2 regions of the Microbulbifer sp. MLAF003 genome follow, and region 2 is predicted to be linked to the other one. Evidence: predicted binding sites of a transcription regulator. Region 2 holds the regulator's gene; the other holds the start of a gene.
What was found. Region 2 encodes sigma-54, which starts transcription at its own class of promoters, with help from an activator protein. Its sites were predicted from a motif close to TGGCACANNNNTTGCNNT; they were not measured.
Positions count from the first base shown of each region.

Region 1: P3339_RS22505 (RtcB family protein) is a predicted target of sigma-54. The motif match lies at 7,022-7,039, and genes of this name have one in related genera.

Region 1 is NZ_CP120232.1:4,718,832-4,727,739, forward strand. Features, by position in the region: gene P3339_RS22480 (MalY/PatB family protein) at 1-1,127, opposite strand, end outside; gene P3339_RS22485 (permease) at 1,152-2,189, opposite strand; gene P3339_RS22490 (ArsR/SmtB family transcription factor) at 2,299-2,604, shown strand; gene rtcA (RNA 3'-terminal phosphate cyclase) at 2,879-3,898, opposite strand; gene P3339_RS22500 (slipin family protein) at 3,948-5,108, opposite strand; gene P3339_RS22505 (RtcB family protein) at 5,736-6,965, opposite strand; gene rtcR (RNA repair transcriptional activator RtcR) at 7,185-8,783, shown strand; gene P3339_RS22515 (C13 family peptidase) at 8,842-8,908, shown strand, end outside.
Region 2 is NZ_CP120232.1:1,098,991-1,107,898, forward strand. Features, by position in the region: gene ptsN (PTS IIA-like nitrogen regulatory protein PtsN) at 64-522, opposite strand; gene hpf (ribosome hibernation-promoting factor, HPF/YfiA family) at 526-816, opposite strand; gene P3339_RS05305 (RNA polymerase factor sigma-54) at 1,004-2,461, opposite strand; gene lptB (LPS export ABC transporter ATP-binding protein) at 2,653-3,378, opposite strand; gene lptA (lipopolysaccharide transport periplasmic protein LptA) at 3,478-3,954, opposite strand; gene lptC (LPS export ABC transporter periplasmic protein LptC) at 4,013-4,579, opposite strand; gene P3339_RS05325 (KdsC family phosphatase) at 4,579-5,118, opposite strand; partial or broken gene P3339_RS05330 (KpsF/GutQ family sugar-phosphate isomerase) at 5,179-6,149, opposite strand; gene P3339_RS05335 (MlaC/ttg2D family ABC transporter substrate-binding protein) at 6,541-7,194, shown strand; gene P3339_RS05340 (BolA family protein) at 7,282-7,515, shown strand; partial or broken gene murA (UDP-N-acetylglucosamine 1-carboxyvinyltransferase) at 7,558-8,818, shown strand; gene hisG (ATP phosphoribosyltransferase) at 8,877-8,908, shown strand, end outside.

The sequences.
Region 1 (8,908 bases), 1.3 Mb from region 2:
TTTATATCGGCCCTGGGTACAGCAAAGTTCATCCGTACAAACTGTGTTGCTGTGTCGTCGAACCAGGTTCCTGGCGATGCGCCAAAGCCGGCTTCAGCCAATTTTGTAGTAAGCTCGCTACCCGCAAAGCCAGTTTCTGAAAAGTCCAGCCAGACCTGATAGGTACCTTCTACGGACGTCATTTTTACAACCGATAATTCCTCCAGCAAAAACTCCTTTATCCAACCCAAGTTATCCTGAAGATAAGCCAATAACTGATCCAGCCAGGCATCCCCCTTTTCAAAAGCAGCAATAGTTGCAAAAGTGGTGAAGGCATTGCCATGATTCAGATACATGGATTCACTTACATCACTAACTGCCTTTAGCAACCTGCTGTTTTGGGTATAGATGTATCCATTGGAAATACTCTGCATACCAAAAGTCTTGGCTGGCGAGCCAATCAAGGCTACATGTTTCTCTGAATCCAGAGCCATCAAGCTGGTAAATTGATGACCCGAATAAATAATATCACCATGGATTTCATCGCTGATAATGGTCACATTATATTTATTGGCTAATTGCAGGAGCTTTTCCAGCTCTTCCTTTTGCCAGACCCTCCCAACCGGGTTGTGCGGATTGCAAAGGATCATTGCTTTTACTTCCGGATCTGCGAACTGCTTATCCAGATCCGTAAAGTTCATCCGGTACCTTCCATCACTCATTCGCAACGGGCTTTTAACAATTTTACGGCCTGCACTTTGGATCACTTTACTAAATTGGTGATAGACCGGGGGCTGAACCAGAACGGAATTACCCTTTTCAGTAAGCTCACGGATCAATAGCGCAATACCAGTCAAAACGCCTGTAACCTGAACAAATTTATCCGTTTCTAACCGCAAATTGTGACGCCGCTGATACCAACTACTAATTGCACTAAAGATCCCCGCGGGGTAGAACTCGTAGGCGAACTGCCCTCTATCCACCAACCTTTGCAATTCTGCTCTAATAGGGTCGGCTACATTGAAATCCATATCCGCTACCCAAAAGGGAGTTACTTTCTCTGTGCCAAAAATATTTTTAAGTGCCGATGGGCTGTTACGCACAAAGTGATTTTCAGCACCGGAATTATTTTTATTAAAGTCCATCATTGCTCCTACATGTGGTTCAGGGGTTTATGAGAAAAACAGGTGGAACAGCAGACCTGCAAAAATTGCCATACCGAAGATCACTAGCAGGAAAGCCGCTACCATTGGTTTGCGGAACATTGACTTCAGTAGGATCACCTCAGTTAGGCTGGCACCGGCACTGCCAATAATCAATGCCATTACTGCCCCCATACTCATGCCTTTTGCGAGCAGCGCCGCAGATAAGGGGATTACGGCCTCAGCACGGATATATAGCGGGACCCCAATTACTGCCGCGAAAGGGATGGCGAGAGGGTTACCGGCTCCAGCATACTTTGCAATGAAATCTGCAGGTATAAAGCCGTAGGTGAAAGCACCGATTGCGATCCCAATCAACAGGTAGGGCAGTACTTTCTTAAACTGGCTCCAGGTTTCCCGCCAGATCCGCACCCAGCGATTGTCCTGCACGGCACTCAATGCAACGGTACCATCGCAAGCGGCGACTTGGGGAGGTGGTCCATTGCAAGCTTTCTCTTCTGTACAAGTAGTTGCAGATGCACTGGCACCACAGCCGCCAGTCTCTGGTTTCCTGGGTTTACTCGCACCAGAGCAGCCGCTTCCAGTATTCCCCTTCAATACTTCCGGGCGAATGAAGCGAGCAAAGTTGAGCCGCTCCAATACATACCCAGCAGTCACTGAAACTGCCAGTGCCGTTGCGGCATAAACCAAAGTGATGTTAAGGCCGAAGGTCACAAGGAATAGACCAATAATGATGGGATTCAAAAGTGGCGAAGTGAATAAGAAGGTGACTGTTGGTCCAAAACCGGCTCGGGCTTTCAACAGGCCGCTCAGCATAGGGATGGTTGAGCAACTACAGAATGGTGTCAGACCACCGAGTATCGCTGCAGAAAAGTAGCCACGGCCATTCTTTGAGCTGAGAATAGCCTGGATTTTTCCTGACGGCAGGTATTCCTGAATTACGCCAATAATAAAACTGATTACCAAAAATAACGCTGTCAGCTCGATACCGAGCCATACAAACATGCCCAGCGCCTCTTCAAGCATTACAAGAACTTCTGGAGACATTGCATTCATTCCGTATTTCTAGATTCATGGAAATATATTAGTGCAGCTTTTTTGTGACTACAAGTTATTTCTAGTAATATAGAAATATTGGAGCCCCAGGAACACAACAATGCAGACAGACATAGCCGCCAAGTGCTTCGCTGAATTAGGCCATTTAACCCGCCTGGAAATATTCCGCCTATTGGTCAGAGGTGGCCCAGAGGGCATGCCTGTTGGAGAAATACAGGAAGCGCTGGATGTTCCTGGCTCCACTCTCTCCCACCACATTAACCGTTTGGTATCTGTGGGGTTGGTCATTCAACGACGAGAGGGCCGCACCCTCTATTGTGTGCCTCAGTATGAAGAACTATTCAGGCTGGTGGAATTCCTGCAGGAGGAGTGCTGTATTGACGGTAACCCTCACTGCGACGATTAATCATTAGATGATTTTCAACCACCAGAGTAACATAGAGAGTAGGGCCACTTTCCATTACAACCGCTGGTCTTCAATTTGTATAAAGCTGAGTTTTCAAAGATCAGCAACATAGCGAGGAAAAGGAGTTTGCTGAATCATTTAATAGACAATATGCAGACCGGGAATCCGGCCAAGGAAATTATGTGCCGTTCCCAGTATCAAAAAACAAGGAAAAACTGTATCCAACTTTTCGCCATTAGAGCTACTCCCGTATCCCTCAATTACAATTTTGCATCTAAATAGTACCAACCGTTACTTCCCAAGTATCTTCACCTAACTCGCGCAACTGAATATTAACTCCGGCAATTTTCTGGATCACCTGAATATTGGTCAATAAATGCTGGCTGGGCTTCAATGTACAAAAGCGACCACCATTGCCCAAAGCCATAGGCAATAACAGTTGATCGGCCAGATATTCACCTACCGGCGCACCAGAATTCAGATAACGCTGCATCTGCCGAATCGCACGCTGGGCAACCCGCTCTGAACTTACGCCCTGCTCGCCCATGGAATCGAAGATTTCAGTTACCTGTTCAGATTGCAACCGCAGCGACAGCAAATTACCGGGCCCTTGGGAACGCACCTGTTTTCGCTGCAAATACTCAGCCGGCCACTCACATTGCTTACTCACCTGCGCCAGTTCACGCAAGCCAATATGAGCCGGTATATTCGCGGATATGGCTACAGCTTTGCGCTCCAGTAGCTCTCCTCTTTCAGTCAGTTCCAGTTTTGATAAATTGGAGAGGGGGTGGATACGCGCACGCCAGGCACCGCCACCAGCTGGATAAAAACCATAATCCGTTAGCTCCACCTCCACTCCCGCGCCCATACGCGCTAATAGAGGCAAATAAACCTGGGCTATAAAATCAAAGCTTGGAGCCTTTTTATTGTGGGTACCCCCTTCCAAGTGCAGCTCACTAATACCATCAGCAAATAAAAGAGGCAGCAACACCGTTTGCAATACCAAGCTGGTACTACCGGCCGAGCCGATGGAAAAATGATACTCGCCAGATCGTACTTTTCCCGGAATAAAAGTAACTTCCGTAGCCCCCAGCTGCTCACCGCTAACATCAGCATCACTAATAGCTTTGGCAGCGCGTAAGCAAGTGAGATGTTGGCGTAATAGTCCAGGCTTATTGCGGCCTGCTCGAATATTTTTAATACGAATCGGTATTCCCTGGCACATGGACAAAGTGAGGGAAGTCCGTAAAATCTGGCCGCCACCCTCCCCCTGGGCGCCATCAATCTCAATCACTAATAATTCCCTTAAATACCACTAAATGGTTTCGATGCCTTTATTTTATTCAAGCAGTTGGGCGCAGTTTCACTAAATCATTAAGCACACCCTCAAGACCGCCGTATACTGAAATTTTATCGATACGATTACTGACCTTTTCCAGCGACTCTAATTCTTTTAACCGCAGTAACACAGGATTGTTATCCATCATCTTGGCGGTGTTATGCATGGAACGCATGGCCTGGGTCTCTTCCCGGCGTTTTATTAAATTCGCTTCAGATTCTTTTTGTGCTTCCACTACCTGATTTAGAATCATTTTCATATCGCCTGGTAAAATAATGTCTTTTACACCGACACTGACGATCTCGATACCGTACTCCGCTATTTTTTTACGAATGCCCGTAGCAATAACAATATTCAGCCGATCCTTATCCGCCAACAAGCTATCCAGAGTCTGGGTACCCACTGCTTCACGCAGATATAGTTGCAATTCACGATAAATATAGCTTTTGTAGTCACTGAGTTTTAATGCTACCCGCTTTGGATCAGTAATCTTGAAACTACCGCTCAGGTTTATACGCAAACTTACCCGGTCCTTGGTAAGAATTTCCTGGCCACTCACTTCAATAGTTTGCAAGCGCATGTCCATCAATTTCACCACGATGGAGCGATTGTACTTCCAGAATCCATAACGACCGGGCTGCAGGGTTTTTTCCAGTTTGCCATTAACAACCAGAAGGCCTACGTGCTCATCGGGAATTTCGTTGTAGCTAACCGCCTGAGCGGCAATACGCATTTGTCCGACCTTCACCCCACGACCAAGCAATCCCAATATATTGTCATCAATGGAATACTCCTTTGAAATATCTACAATACCTACACGCACGGTTTCACTACCCTTCCACACAGCGCGATAAGTACCAGGAGGAAGGATATCCACCAGGTGACCATCCTGGTAAAAAAGGCCTACCTGATGATCAGATAACTCATAGGACTGCAAATATTCACCCAATATTTGTCCATAAGTATTCAGAAGGAATTTTGCTTTAATCGCATCAAAAACCACTTCGGTAATATCATAGGTCTCCACCCGCACATCACCGGAAAGCAGCCAGATACGGTGACGTCCAGGAGGCAATACCCTTTCAAATCGACTGCGGCGAAACAGCAATGCACGCTCGTTATCAGCCACATCCACAATCTTCCATATTTTAAAGAGAGACTTCATTTCTCCGATCTCTTATCTTTTATTCCTTTTGGGTGGGGGCCACCCGATCCCAGGGTGGCCCAGCGCTTGTACAAAGTAGGAGCAAAATACAGCGGTTTTGCAGACTTTTTCTTTCTCCTCTCCTGGGAAATACAGCCAGCATCCCTGGTCAAAATAGAGTCAATGCATAACCTGTAATCCGCTCGCACAGTGCAAACCCACGAAAGGCGACACTGTCACCGAAGTACCTTTTTGTTTGGCAATTGGTATAATACCGAATTGCCGAAACCATAAGGCACAATGGGCCCCGGATAGATTTCAACAAAGAGGGTTTCTTTGCGGGGATTCGAACCCCAGGCTCTCGCCTTCCCTTAAGATCGCTTTCCAGGCGACGTGACTTTGACGGGAATTGAACCCGTAACCAACCGACAGAACGGTTGCTCTACCAATTGAGCTACAAAGTTAGCGTTTGAGGATTGGCCCAGAGGGTACACCTGCCGCCAGCGGCGGTGGTGCCAGGCCGGCATACAGAACCGGCTCCGCTGACTGGAACAAAAACACTCAAACTTGTTTGCGGAGAACCGGCCCGTTGGGCACTATCTCCGGCATTCTTTATATACTGAAGGCCTTATCCCTGACCGACACCGATTATCCTTTGACGCAGACTACCTGCTTGAGGGTGTAAACGATTTCCACCAGGTCTTTTTGTGCTGCCATAACCTTCTCAATAGGTTTGTAGGCCGATGGGGTTTCGTCGATCACACCTTCGTCTTTACGGCACTCTACGTCGATGGTAGCCGCGCGGTGCTCCTCCAGGGACACCAGTTTTTTTGCCTTGGTACGCGACATCACTCGCCCAGCACCATGGCTACAACTGCAGAAGCTTTCCTCATTACCCAGCCCCCGCACAATAAAAGATTTGGCCCCCATACTCCCGGGAATAATGCCCATTTCATCAACACGAGCTCTTACAGCCCCCTTGCGCGTCACCAGCACATCCTTGCCGTAGTGGTGCTCTCGGGAAACATAATTGTGATGGCAATTCACTGCCTCCATGCGCGCTTCGAAATCCATGCCCAGAGCCTGCTTCACCGCACCGATAGTACGCGTCATCATTACTTCACGATTGATACGAGCAAACTCCTGTGCCCATTCCACCGCTAGTACATAGTCATCGAAATGCTCTGTGCCTTCGGGGAAATATGCTAAGTCACTATCCGGCAGATGGATATGCCAACGCTCCATATCCCGCTTGGCTTTCTCGATAAAGTAGGTACCAATACGGTTACCCACACCACGGGAACCGCTATGCAGCATCAGCCATACGCTACCGTGCTCATCCAGGCACATCTCAATAAAGTGGTTGCCGGTGCCCAATGTTCCCAAGTGGTTGATGTTATTAGTATTTTTTAATACAGGGTGCTTTTCTTTAAGCAACTCAAACTGCGCTGCCAATGGCGCCCAACCGGCAAGTGCATCATCCGGCGGATTCTCCCAGGCACCTTTATCCCTCCCCCTGCCCCGGTGCCGGCCCGTACGGCCATGGGGCACTGCGCGTTCAATAGCGCTGCGCACCCCTGCCAGGTTATCCGGAAGTTGCGCCGCTGTAAGGCTGGTTCGCACCGCCATCATGCCGCAGCCGATATCCACACCCACAGCTGCGGGAATTACCGCCCCCAGGGTAGGTACCACACTGCCAATCGTGGCGCCTTTGCCCAGGTGTACATCGGGCATCGCTGCCACCCATTTGTGGATAAAGGGCATCTGAGAAATATTTTTGAGCTGCGCCTTGGCTTCATCCTCAAAGGGCACTCCCAGGGTCCAAGACTTAATCGGCACCCCACCTGCCTGCATCACTTCATATGGCATTGGTTTCATCTTTAACTCCTTTTGAAACCGCGCTCGATGTTCTTACGCTTCATTTTTCTATTGATATAGCGAATTGAGTGCCAACTTTTTATCAAAGTTGGAAATTTTTTATAACTTGTTGTTTTTTATGGAATTTATTTTTAATACCAAAACTCTTGAGAGTTTCTTTGAAATAAGAAAGCCATAAATATCTATCTTTTTTGATAGTAAAATAATATTTTAGATAGCATGAAGACAATTGCTATCAGTATTCTCGGTACCAGCAAAGATCGGCGCGGCAAAGGTGACAAGCGCTGGGACAAATGGCGCCCAAACATATCCATGTGCCAGCACGAAGACCTGCTTATCGACCGTCTGGAACTTCTGTTCGACAATCACTCAAAGAACCTGGCAGACCAGGTCACCGAAGATATTGCACGGGTCTCTCCAGAGACTGAAGTGGTCCACCACCGGGTGAACTTTAACGACCCTTGGGATTTCGAGAGCGTATACAGCAACCTGCTGGATTTCGCCCACGCCTATAGCTTCAAGCCGGATGATGAGCAGTACCTGGTACATATCACCACGGGCACCCATGTGGCCCAGATCTGCCTATATCTATTAACAGAAGCGGGGTATTTCCCCGGGCGCCTGCTACAAACATCCCCGGCACGCAAGCACAGTGGTTTGCCGGGCGAGTACCAAATTATCGATTTGGATCTATCCAAATACGATCAGATTGCCTCGCGATTCCAGAGGGAACACCAAGAGGGCACCACCTACCTGAAAGGTGGCATTGAAACTAATAATCTCGCTTTTAACCAGATGATCGAGCAGCTGGAGCAGGTCTCTATCCGCTCTGACGCCCCAATATTAATAACCGGCCCTACGGGGGCGGGTAAATCACAACTGGCCCAGCGTGTTTATGAGCTGCGCAAACAGCGCGGTAAGCTGGAAGGCGGGTTGGTAGCAGTAAACTGCGCTACTCTGCGCGGCGAAAATGCCATGTCCGCTCTGTTCGGCCACCGCAAAGGCGCCTTTACCGGTGCCACCGCACATCGTCCCGGGCTGTTGATGGAAGCTGATAAGGGCCTACTTTTTCTGGACGAGATCGGCGAGCTGGGACTGGACGAGCAAGCCATGCTGTTACGCGCTATAGAACACAAACGTTTTATGCCCTTTGGCTCAGACAAAGAGGTGAGCAGTCACTTCCAGCTGATCGCCGGTACTAACCGGGATCTTGTCCAGCACAGCCGCGAAGGTAAGTTTCGTGCGGACCTGCTTGCCCGAATTGACCTGTGGACTTACCGCCTGCCCTCCCTGCGTGAACGTATTGAAGACCTGGAACCCAATATCGACTTTGAGCTGGAGGCTTTTTCCAGAAAGTCTGGCCATTTAGTGAGCTTCAATAAAGCGGCACGGGAGAGATATCTCAACTTTGGCCATTCAGGAGAGGCCAGCTGGTCCGCTAACTTTCGCGACCTTAACGCCAGTATCCTGCGCATGGGCACTCTCGCCGATGGTGGGCGTATTACCACTGAAGTGGTGGAAGAGGAAATCCAGCGACTGTGCTTAAAGTGGCAAGCCTCTACCAATGAGTCATCGCTACCCATTGCACGTATTGAAGCGCTACTGGGCCCCGGCAATATTGAACAGATGGATTACTACGAGCAGATCAAACTGGCAGGACTGATCCAAGTCTGTGAGGAATCCAGCTCCATGGCGGAAGCCGGGCGCCGGCTTTTTCAGATAAGCCGCACAGCTAAAAAATCCAACAACGATTCCCACCGGGTACGCCAGCTGCTGGAAAAATACGGGCTTAAGTTCGAGCAGCTGAATAAAGCCTAGAGCCCTGTTGGCACCATTTTGTTAATCTCACTCCAGAGCATCAATGATGGACCATGGAATGAGATACGCCTACTTAACCCCTCTTTTTCTTCTTCTCAGTGCCTGCGAGCCAACACAGTTTGCAG
Region 2 (8,908 bases):
AGTGGTTGTCATCAACATTAGCATTTAACTTCAGTTTACCCATGGGCTGGTTCACTACCTGGATCACGCGGCTGCAGCGCTATCTATGGCAAGTGCGTAGAGTTCGTCGCTGGTCTTGGCCTGGCGTAACTTATCTCTTACTACGCTATTGGAAAATAGCGCTGCTATCTCGGCCAGAGTTTCTAAATGCTGCTGTTCCGCATCCTCGGGGACTAGTAGAACAAATAACAAATCAACAGGCTGGCGATCGATGGCGTCAAAATCAATTGCAGGCTCAATGGTACAGAGAACGCCAATTGGTTCTTCACAACCAGGCAGACGGCAGTGGGGGATCGCAACCCCCTCCCCAATTCCAGTTGATCCCAAGCGTTCTCGGGCAATCAATTGGTTGAAGATGGTATCGGAGTCATGTTGCGGGTATTGTTCGGCAATAGCCTGGGCAATATTGAGCAATAATTTTTTGCTACTCCCCGCCAGATGGCAAAGGCTCAGGCGGGGAGAGAGTAAAGCTTCCAGTGTCATAGTTCAGCGGTGGTTCTGCAACTTCTCTTTGTGCTTCTTCAGTTGGCGGTCCAGCTTATCAGTCAGAGCGTCAATGGCCGCGTACATATCCTTGTCTTCCGAGCCGGCACAGAGGTCGTGACCATTTATATGTACTCTGGCCTCTGCTTTTTGGATCAATTTTTCGACGGATAGGATAACCTGAGCGTTAGTAATATTGTCGTAATGCCGAGAGAGCTTCTCCAGCTTGCTTTCGCAGTAGCTGCGCATTGGTGAGGTAACATCGACGTGGTGACCACTAATGTTGATCTGCATGGATTTCTCCTAATCGGGTGCATCACATACCGGCACGTCTCCCTTTCGGGTCGCAACCCTACTAGGAAGTGGCCCAGAATGGAAGGATACACTCAAAGTTTGGAGTTTGGTTGCAGAGGGGTGAAGTGTGGTGCCAACGAGTTTGTGACCCAGGTTCTTAGGTTGGTCTAAAAATCATATTTGTGGATCAGACCAGGCGTTTTCGCTCACTGGAAGAGGGAATTCCCATGGATTCCCGGTATTTTGCTACAGTGCGTCGCGCTACCTTAATGCCTTGCTGATCCAGTTCCTGGGTGATTTTGTTATCTGAAAGGGGCTTGCGAGGCGTTTCCGCATTTATAAGTTTGCGAATTAATGCACGAATAGCAGTGGAAGAGGCGTCTTCGCCAGAATCAGTACTTACATGACTGGAGAAAAAGTATTTCAACTCAAAAGTTCCGCGAGGAGTGAGCATGTACTTTTGAGTGGTTACCCTGGAAATAGTAGATTCGTGCATGCCAATGGCTTCAGCTACATCCGCCAGTACCATAGGGCGCATGGCCTCAGGTCCCTCTTCAAAGAATCCCTGCTGTTTTTCCACGATGCAATTGGCGACCTTCAGCAGAGTCTCGTGGCGGCTCTGTAGGCTTTTTAAAAACCAACGTGCCTCCTGTAAGTGGTCGCGCAGGAAGTTGTTATCTCTGGAGTTGTCTGCCCGCTTAACCATGGAGGCATAGTGACTGTTAACGCGAATTCTGGGGGTGATCTCCGGATTTAAGTTTGCCTGCCAGCCTAGCTCCCTACGTGAAACAATAATATCCGGGGTCACATAGGTGGCTTCCTGCTCAGCGAATCTCTCACCTGGATTAGGATTCAGGGTTTGGATCAGCCGGATGACCTCGCCCAGTTGGGCTTCATTTAGACGTGTGCGCCGACTTAACTGACGGAAATCCCGCTTGCCGAGAAGGTCAAGGTGGCGCTGGATAATACACTGGGCCTGTTTTAACCATGGAGTCTCACCAGGGAGCTGCTGTAACTGCAGTAATAGGCACTCTTGTAAATTACGCGCTCCGCACCCAGCAGGCTCAAATTGCTGGATAGCCCTGAGCACAGCAAGCACCTCATCCTCCCCAACAGAAAGGGAGTTTGCAATTTCATCAAGAGGTGTGCATAGCAAACCATTAGGTTCTATGCCGTCTATCAGATTTTCTCCGATTGATTTGTCCAGCTCGGAGAGGGTGGTCAGGTTGAGCTGCCATCGCAGGTGATCCTGCAGGCCGTCCGTAGAGGTATTGCGCTCAAAACTGGGGTCTTCGTTCTCGGTGCTACCGCTGTGGCTGGTGTAGACGTCATCCCAACGTGAATCTACGGGAAGCTCTTCAGGAATGCTTTGACTCCAGTCACTCTCGATGAGATCCCGCTCCTCTACGGTATGCTCAGTAGGGGAGGTGGCCTGTTCGTTAATAGGCTCCGCTTGTAGCTCTGAGATATCTGCGCTGGAAGCTATTTCGTCAGTTTCAGCCTCCAGCATCGGGTTGCTATCCAAGGCGGCTTGGACTTCCTGTTGTAAGTCCAAAGTCGAAAGCTGCAATAGGCGTATTGCCTGTTGCAACTGAGGTGTCATGGTCAGCTGGGTACCGAGCTTTAGTTGAAGAGACTGCTTCATATTGGGGTGCTGCAGGCTGAGATCACATGGAGGTATAAATAACCTCAGATGGCGCAGACTACCCCGGCCTAAAAAGTATTACAAGCAATAAGCATGCCGGTTAGATTGGCTGCCTTATTGTTAAGTAGCTCTTTCGGCGATTAATTTTGTCAATATTCAAGATGTCTGGTGACAAATGTAGCGATCTGTCTCTAAATGGTAAATTCATGTCCCAAATAGACTTCGCGTACCTGCTGGTTGGCCAGCACCTCATCTGGAGTGCCCGCTGCAATAATATGACCCTCACTAACGATATAGGCAGTCTCGCAGATATCCAGCGTCTCTCGCACGTTGTGATCGGTAATTAAGACGCCGATTCCACGATCTCGCAAATGGCGGATTATCTCCTTGATGTCATTGACGGAAATAGGGTCCACCCCAGCGAAAGGTTCGTCCAGCAGTACGAAGCTGGGGTTTGTTGCTAGGGCGCGGGCAATTTCTACCCGACGGCGTTCCCCGCCAGAGAGGGCCATTCCCAGACTGTTTTCAATATGTGTGATATTGAACTCCTGGAGTAGCTCCTGTGCTTGCTGTTGGCGCTCGGCGCGGGTTAAGTCTTTGCGGGTTTCTAGAATGGCTAGGATATTATCCCGAACGGATAGGCGGCGAAAAACGGAGGCTTCCTGGGGGAGGTAGCCAATTCCCTTTCTGGCGCGGCCATGCATGGATAGCCGGGTTATATCCTCATCATCGATCAATACCTGACCAGCATCAGCCTGGACCAGGCCAGCAATCATGTAGAAGCATGTGGTTTTACCTGCACCGTTAGGCCCAAGGAGACCGACGACCTGTCCGCTAGAGACACTGACGGATACGTCCTGAACGACTTTTCTTTTCTTGTATTGCTTGGCTAGGTGTAACGCCTTCAGCGTTGGCATAGTATTTACCGAAATCTGTCCATGTTGCGAGCACAAACGCTCGCCGGTGAAGAGGGTGATAGATGAAATCTTTACTTTTTACGGCTCTGGGTAATGTCTTTACTGGCTGCCGTCGTTGCTTGGAGTCTGGCTTCCATCTTTTTTCTCTGGCTGCCAGATCATCTCTATCCGTTTGCCAGCTTGACCCTGGGCGCTCATTTGTTCGGTAGTTAGGTCGTAGTCAATTTTCTCTGCGGTTAAGGTGTTGCCGTCACGATCTACGTAGGCCTTCCCGGTAAGTTGTAGCTCTTCAGAGGCGACTGCATATTCGATGCGCTGAGCCCGTGCTTTTATCGGGTTCTCGCCTTCCAGTATTTTCTGTTGGAAGCGTGCAGGTTTGCCTAAGGCAATAACACGACTGATTTCCTTTTCCGGGGTGAAATAAACCTCTACTCGGTCCGCCTCTATCTTTAAAGAGCCTTGGGTTATCACTACGTTATTGTTATAAACCACTAGGTTGCTGCTTAAACCCGCATTCATCGCATCCGAGCTAATATTAATGCGCTGTTGGCGGTCTTCGGGGAGTGCGTTTGCCATTGACGTCGCAATCAGAAGCATGGTGAACGCGGAACTCTTGACTAGGTAGTGGCAAAGTTTACTTGGGATCATAGTTACTCTTTACATCGGATAGGATTTCCACCCGGTCTTCATTTAGGTATGCGCGCATTCCCTTTCCTTTAGTCTGGTTAGGACCCGAGCTAATAGTAACAATTTTGTCTGTTTCGGCGAATTCCTTATCTGGCAAAATAGTGATGCTTGATGTCTCCAGTTTGATACCACCAGGAGAAGGGAGTTCATCAATTTCTACATCACCACTTAAAACAACACGCTCACCACGGTTATATGCTGCTCCCTGCCTGGACTCAGTGCGCCACTTCGGCTGGTCTTCCTGGAAGAAAAGCATTCGAGGCTCGGTGAGTTCGGCCCTGTCTCGGCGCTTGAACTGGTAATAGGTAATTTGTTCTGCATCAACTCGGTAGGCTAGATTTCCTTCCTCATTAAAATGACGAGTTTTGGCATCGCGGATTATCAAATCGGCAGCACGGCCCTGTTGTTGAGGCGTTGGACGGATTCCCAGCAACTGCTCCGGAGGGCTTTCGGAAAACCAGAGTCCTGCGCTGATGAGCGCTACCACAAATAAAAGTGGCAACCAGGTGCGCATCACTGCTCTCCGATATAAGGTGCTAAGGCTGCGTCAAAAGTACCCTGGGACAGCATGATGCGATCACAGACTTCACGGACAGCGCCCTCGCCACCTCGGGAACTGGTTATCCACAAGGCGCGGTCTTTCACAGGAGGAGCAGCATTGGGGGGTGCGATAGGGCAACCAATATGCGTCATCACCAGCAGGTCCGGGTAGTCATCGCCGATATACGCAATATCTTCAAGGCGACAGGGCTCATCAGCGAGTAGCTCTTTTAGTGCTGCAAATTTGTCTTCCCGGCCTTGGATCAGCTTTTTAATACCTAGGTCATGAGCGCGGCGTTCGACTACGCTGCTGCGCCTGCCTGTGATGATGGCTACTCTCACTCCAGAGTTCTGCAGCATTTTAATTCCATGTCCATCCAGTGTATTGAATGTCTTGAGCTCATTACCACTATTGTCAAAATATAGTTTGCCATCGGTTAGGACTCCGTCCACATCCAAGACCAACCAGCGCACCTTTTTAAGTGCAGAATTCAATTCTTTTTCAGAAATCACCGGGTATTCCTTACATGCTGTGATGGGCGATATTTTTTCGCTCAGTAACTTTTGATTATCTCAGATTACTCCGGCGCGGAGAATATCGTGCATATGTAATACGCCGATTGGGAAGTGTGCTTCGTCTTCTACGACCAGTGCAGTGATTTTGTAGTCTTCCATGATCCTCAAAGCTTCAGCAGCCAGGGTATCAGCTGAGACTGTTTTAGGTCGGCGGCTCATCACCTGTTCCATAGTGGCTATGTCCAACTCTATTTTTTGGTCAATAACACGGCGTAGGTCACCATCAGTGAAAACTCCGAGAAGTTCTCCTTTGGGGTCGACAATAGTTGTCATTCCGAAGCCTTTACTGGTCATCTCTAATAGGGCCTGGGATAACAAAGTATCAGTATGTACCTGGGGCAACTCATCACCTGCATGCATTACATCTTCTACTTTTAATAGCAGGCGTCTTCCCAGGGCACCGCCTGGGTGGGAGAACGCAAAGTCTTCTGCAGTAAAGCCTCTGGCTTCTAATAAGGCTACAGCCAAGGCATCGCCCATCACCAATGTGACAGTCGTTGAGGAGGTGGGGGCTAGATTCAGGGGACAGGCTTCAGTTTGTACAGCAATGTCCAGGTTGACGTCGGCCGCTTGGGCAAGGGGGAGTCTCTTTTACCCGTCATACTGATCATTGGAATACTGAGTCGCTTCAGCAATGGAAGCAGAGTCAGCACCTCTGCGGATGAGCCTGAATTGGAGATGGCAATTACCAGATCGTCGCGGGTTATCATTCCCAGGTCCCCATGGCTGGCCTCGCCTGGGTGAACGAAAAAGCTAGGGGTGCCTGTGCTGGCCAGTGTGGCCGCCATTTTACGGCCGATATGCCCGGATTTCCCCATGCCGGTAACAATAGCGCGTCCACGGCATTGTAAAATCATTTCACAGGCGCGTTGAAACTCACCGTTGATTCTTTTTTCCAGTTCAGCAACGGCTTCCACCTCCATGCGAACGGTACGCCGTCCTGCTTGTAATACTAAATCTTGGGTCATTGAGTACCTCTGGTTAAGCACTTTTGTTTGTCGGGGGTATTGGTCAAAGTAGTTCTTCGCCTATGGCGCCTAAATTCACTTGCCAGGCTCTGGCGCCGGTGGCTTTGACCAGGTCACGGCTGTTGTCGTGCTAATCTATATTATTAGCGGATAGCTGGCTCTGTAAGAGTTCAGAAATTGGCTCAGGGGCATTAAATGACACGCTCGCACACCGCCACAACTCCGGGCGCGGCCATGGTATAGTCTGCCGCCGCTGCTGTCAGCTCTGTCACTCAAAGGACGATCGACAAGGCCTCAGGGGTTCCTATGGGACTTAAGGGCAGTGGCATCGTCATGGCACTTATTAAAGCCATGTGCGTCCAAGGAATGATTTGCTAATTGGAGATTATTTGTGAATACATCATTTTGGGCTGGTCGGTACGATTTTTCCCGGTGGCTTAGTTTTTTACTCTTCGCGGTAGTGGTTTCTGCTGTGGCTCCTGTGGCACACGCCAACCAAAACCCCTATAACATGATCGAGGGGGTTTCCCAAAAGTTGCTGGGTGTAATTAAGACAAATTCTCAGTACGCTAATTCTGACCCCCAGAGATACTACAGTGCGGTTGAGGGCGTTCTGGACCCAGTGGTGGATTTTGATTTTATTGCGCGTGGTGTTATGGGGCGTTATGCCAAGCAGGCCACGGCGACGCAACGCTCCCGCTTCACCAGTACATTCCGTCGTGACCTGGTGGCAACCTTCGCACGTGGTGTGGCAAATTTTGGTAATTTGGACGTGAAAGTTGTCAATCCTGGAACCCTTCCCTCTGGAAATCGGGTTAATGTTTTACAGGAAGTGCGCAGTGAAGAAGGCATCACCAAAGTATCCTATACCCTGGTACGTAATCGTGCGGGACAGTGGAAGTTGATTAATGTCATTCTGAATGGCGTCAATCTGGGCAAAACTTTTCGCAGCCAGTTTGCCCAGTCCATGCAGACCTACGGTGATATCGACAAGGTCATATCCAACTGGTCTGCTGGTGAAGATGTTGTCGATAAGGTGAGCTAGTTAGCGAACTTGGGGCGCGCAGCTGCGCGCTTTCCCCGATTCAAGTACACTTGCGTGCTGTTTTTTAACTCAACGCAAATCCCGCCTATGCAACCAGATGAAATCAAAGCCCTGATTGAGGGTCATATTCCCGAGAGTAATGTCGATGTCACTTTTGAAGGCAGTCACCTGCTGGTAACTGTGGTCAGTAGTGCCTTTGAAGGTTTGAGCCGCCTAAAAAAGCAGCAACTTGTTTATGCAGCGCTCAATGAAAAAATTGCCGATGGTACTCTTCATGCAGTACAGATGCAGACACTTACTCCAGAAGAAGCCAGTCGTTAACCTGTCACTGTGAAAACAGCGACTCCCGAAATATGAGACCGAATGGATAAGTTAATAATAGAGGGCGGCAGCCCTGTATCCGGTACATTGCGAATTTCCGGCGCGAAGAATTCTGCGCTGCCTATTTTGGCTGCTGCCCTGTTGGCAGATGGCCCGGTACATATTCACAACCTGCCGCACCTTAATGACATCACCACTATGATCACCCTACTGCGCTGCATGGGTTGTGATGTCACAATTGACGAAAAGCTAGGTGTAGAGATAGATCCCCGTTCAGTCAATGACCTGACAGCACCCTACGAACTGGTAAAAACCATGCGGGCATCAATACTCGTGTTGGGGCCATTATTAGCTCGCCACGGGGTGGCAAACGTGTCTTTTCCCGGGGATGCGCTATCGGTAGCCGTCCCGTAGATATCCATCTCAAGGGGCTGGAGGCTATGGGCGCCGAAATCGCAATTGACGGTGGTTTTATCCGTGCGCGTTCCAACGGCCGCCTCAAAGGTGCCAATATCGTCATGGAAAAAGTGACTGTGGGCGGCACTGAGAACTTGCTAATGGCCGCGGTGTTGGCGGAAGGTACAACCGTTCTGCACAATGCGGCGAGGGAACCTGAGATTGTCGATTTGGCAGAATTCCTGATTGCCATGGGCGCGCAAATTGAGGGTGTAGGCACTGATACTTTACGTATTCACGGAGTTCCAAAGTTAGCCCCTGTACATTCACTGTCATGCCCGATCGCATTGAGACAGGCACCTTTCTGGCGGCTGCTGCAGCTGCACGGGGTAAAGTACGTTTATTGCACACTCGTGCTGATATTCTTGATGCCGTATTACTTAAGTTTGAGGAAGCTGGTGCGCACTTGAGTTGTGGGGATGACTGGATTGAGCTGGATATGAAGGGGAATCGCCCCAAGGCTGTTAGCTTTCGCACGGCACCTTATCCGGCATTTCCCACAGATATGCAATCTCAGTTTACTGCGATGAATGCTGTGGCTGAAGGTAAAGGAGCAGTGGTTGAGACCATTTTTGAGAATCGCTTGATCCAGGTGCATGAGTTAAACCGCATGGGAGCCAATATTACCCTGGAAGGTAATACTGCTTTTGTTACTGGTGTGGAGAAGCTTAAAGGGGCTCCTGTAATGGCCTCTGATTTGCGTGCCTCGGCCAGTCTGGTAATTGCGGGTATGGTGGCTGAGGGTACTACTACTGTGGATCGTATCTACCATATTGACCGTGGCTATGAATGTATTGAGGAAAAATTACAGCAGCTGGGGGCGAATATTCGCCGCGTACCCGGTTAAAGGGAAACTCGCCGCCTCTTTTCTTGAGGCGGCTGCCAGAAAATAATCCGGCCTTATCATGACTATGCAAATCACTATCGCTCTGACCAA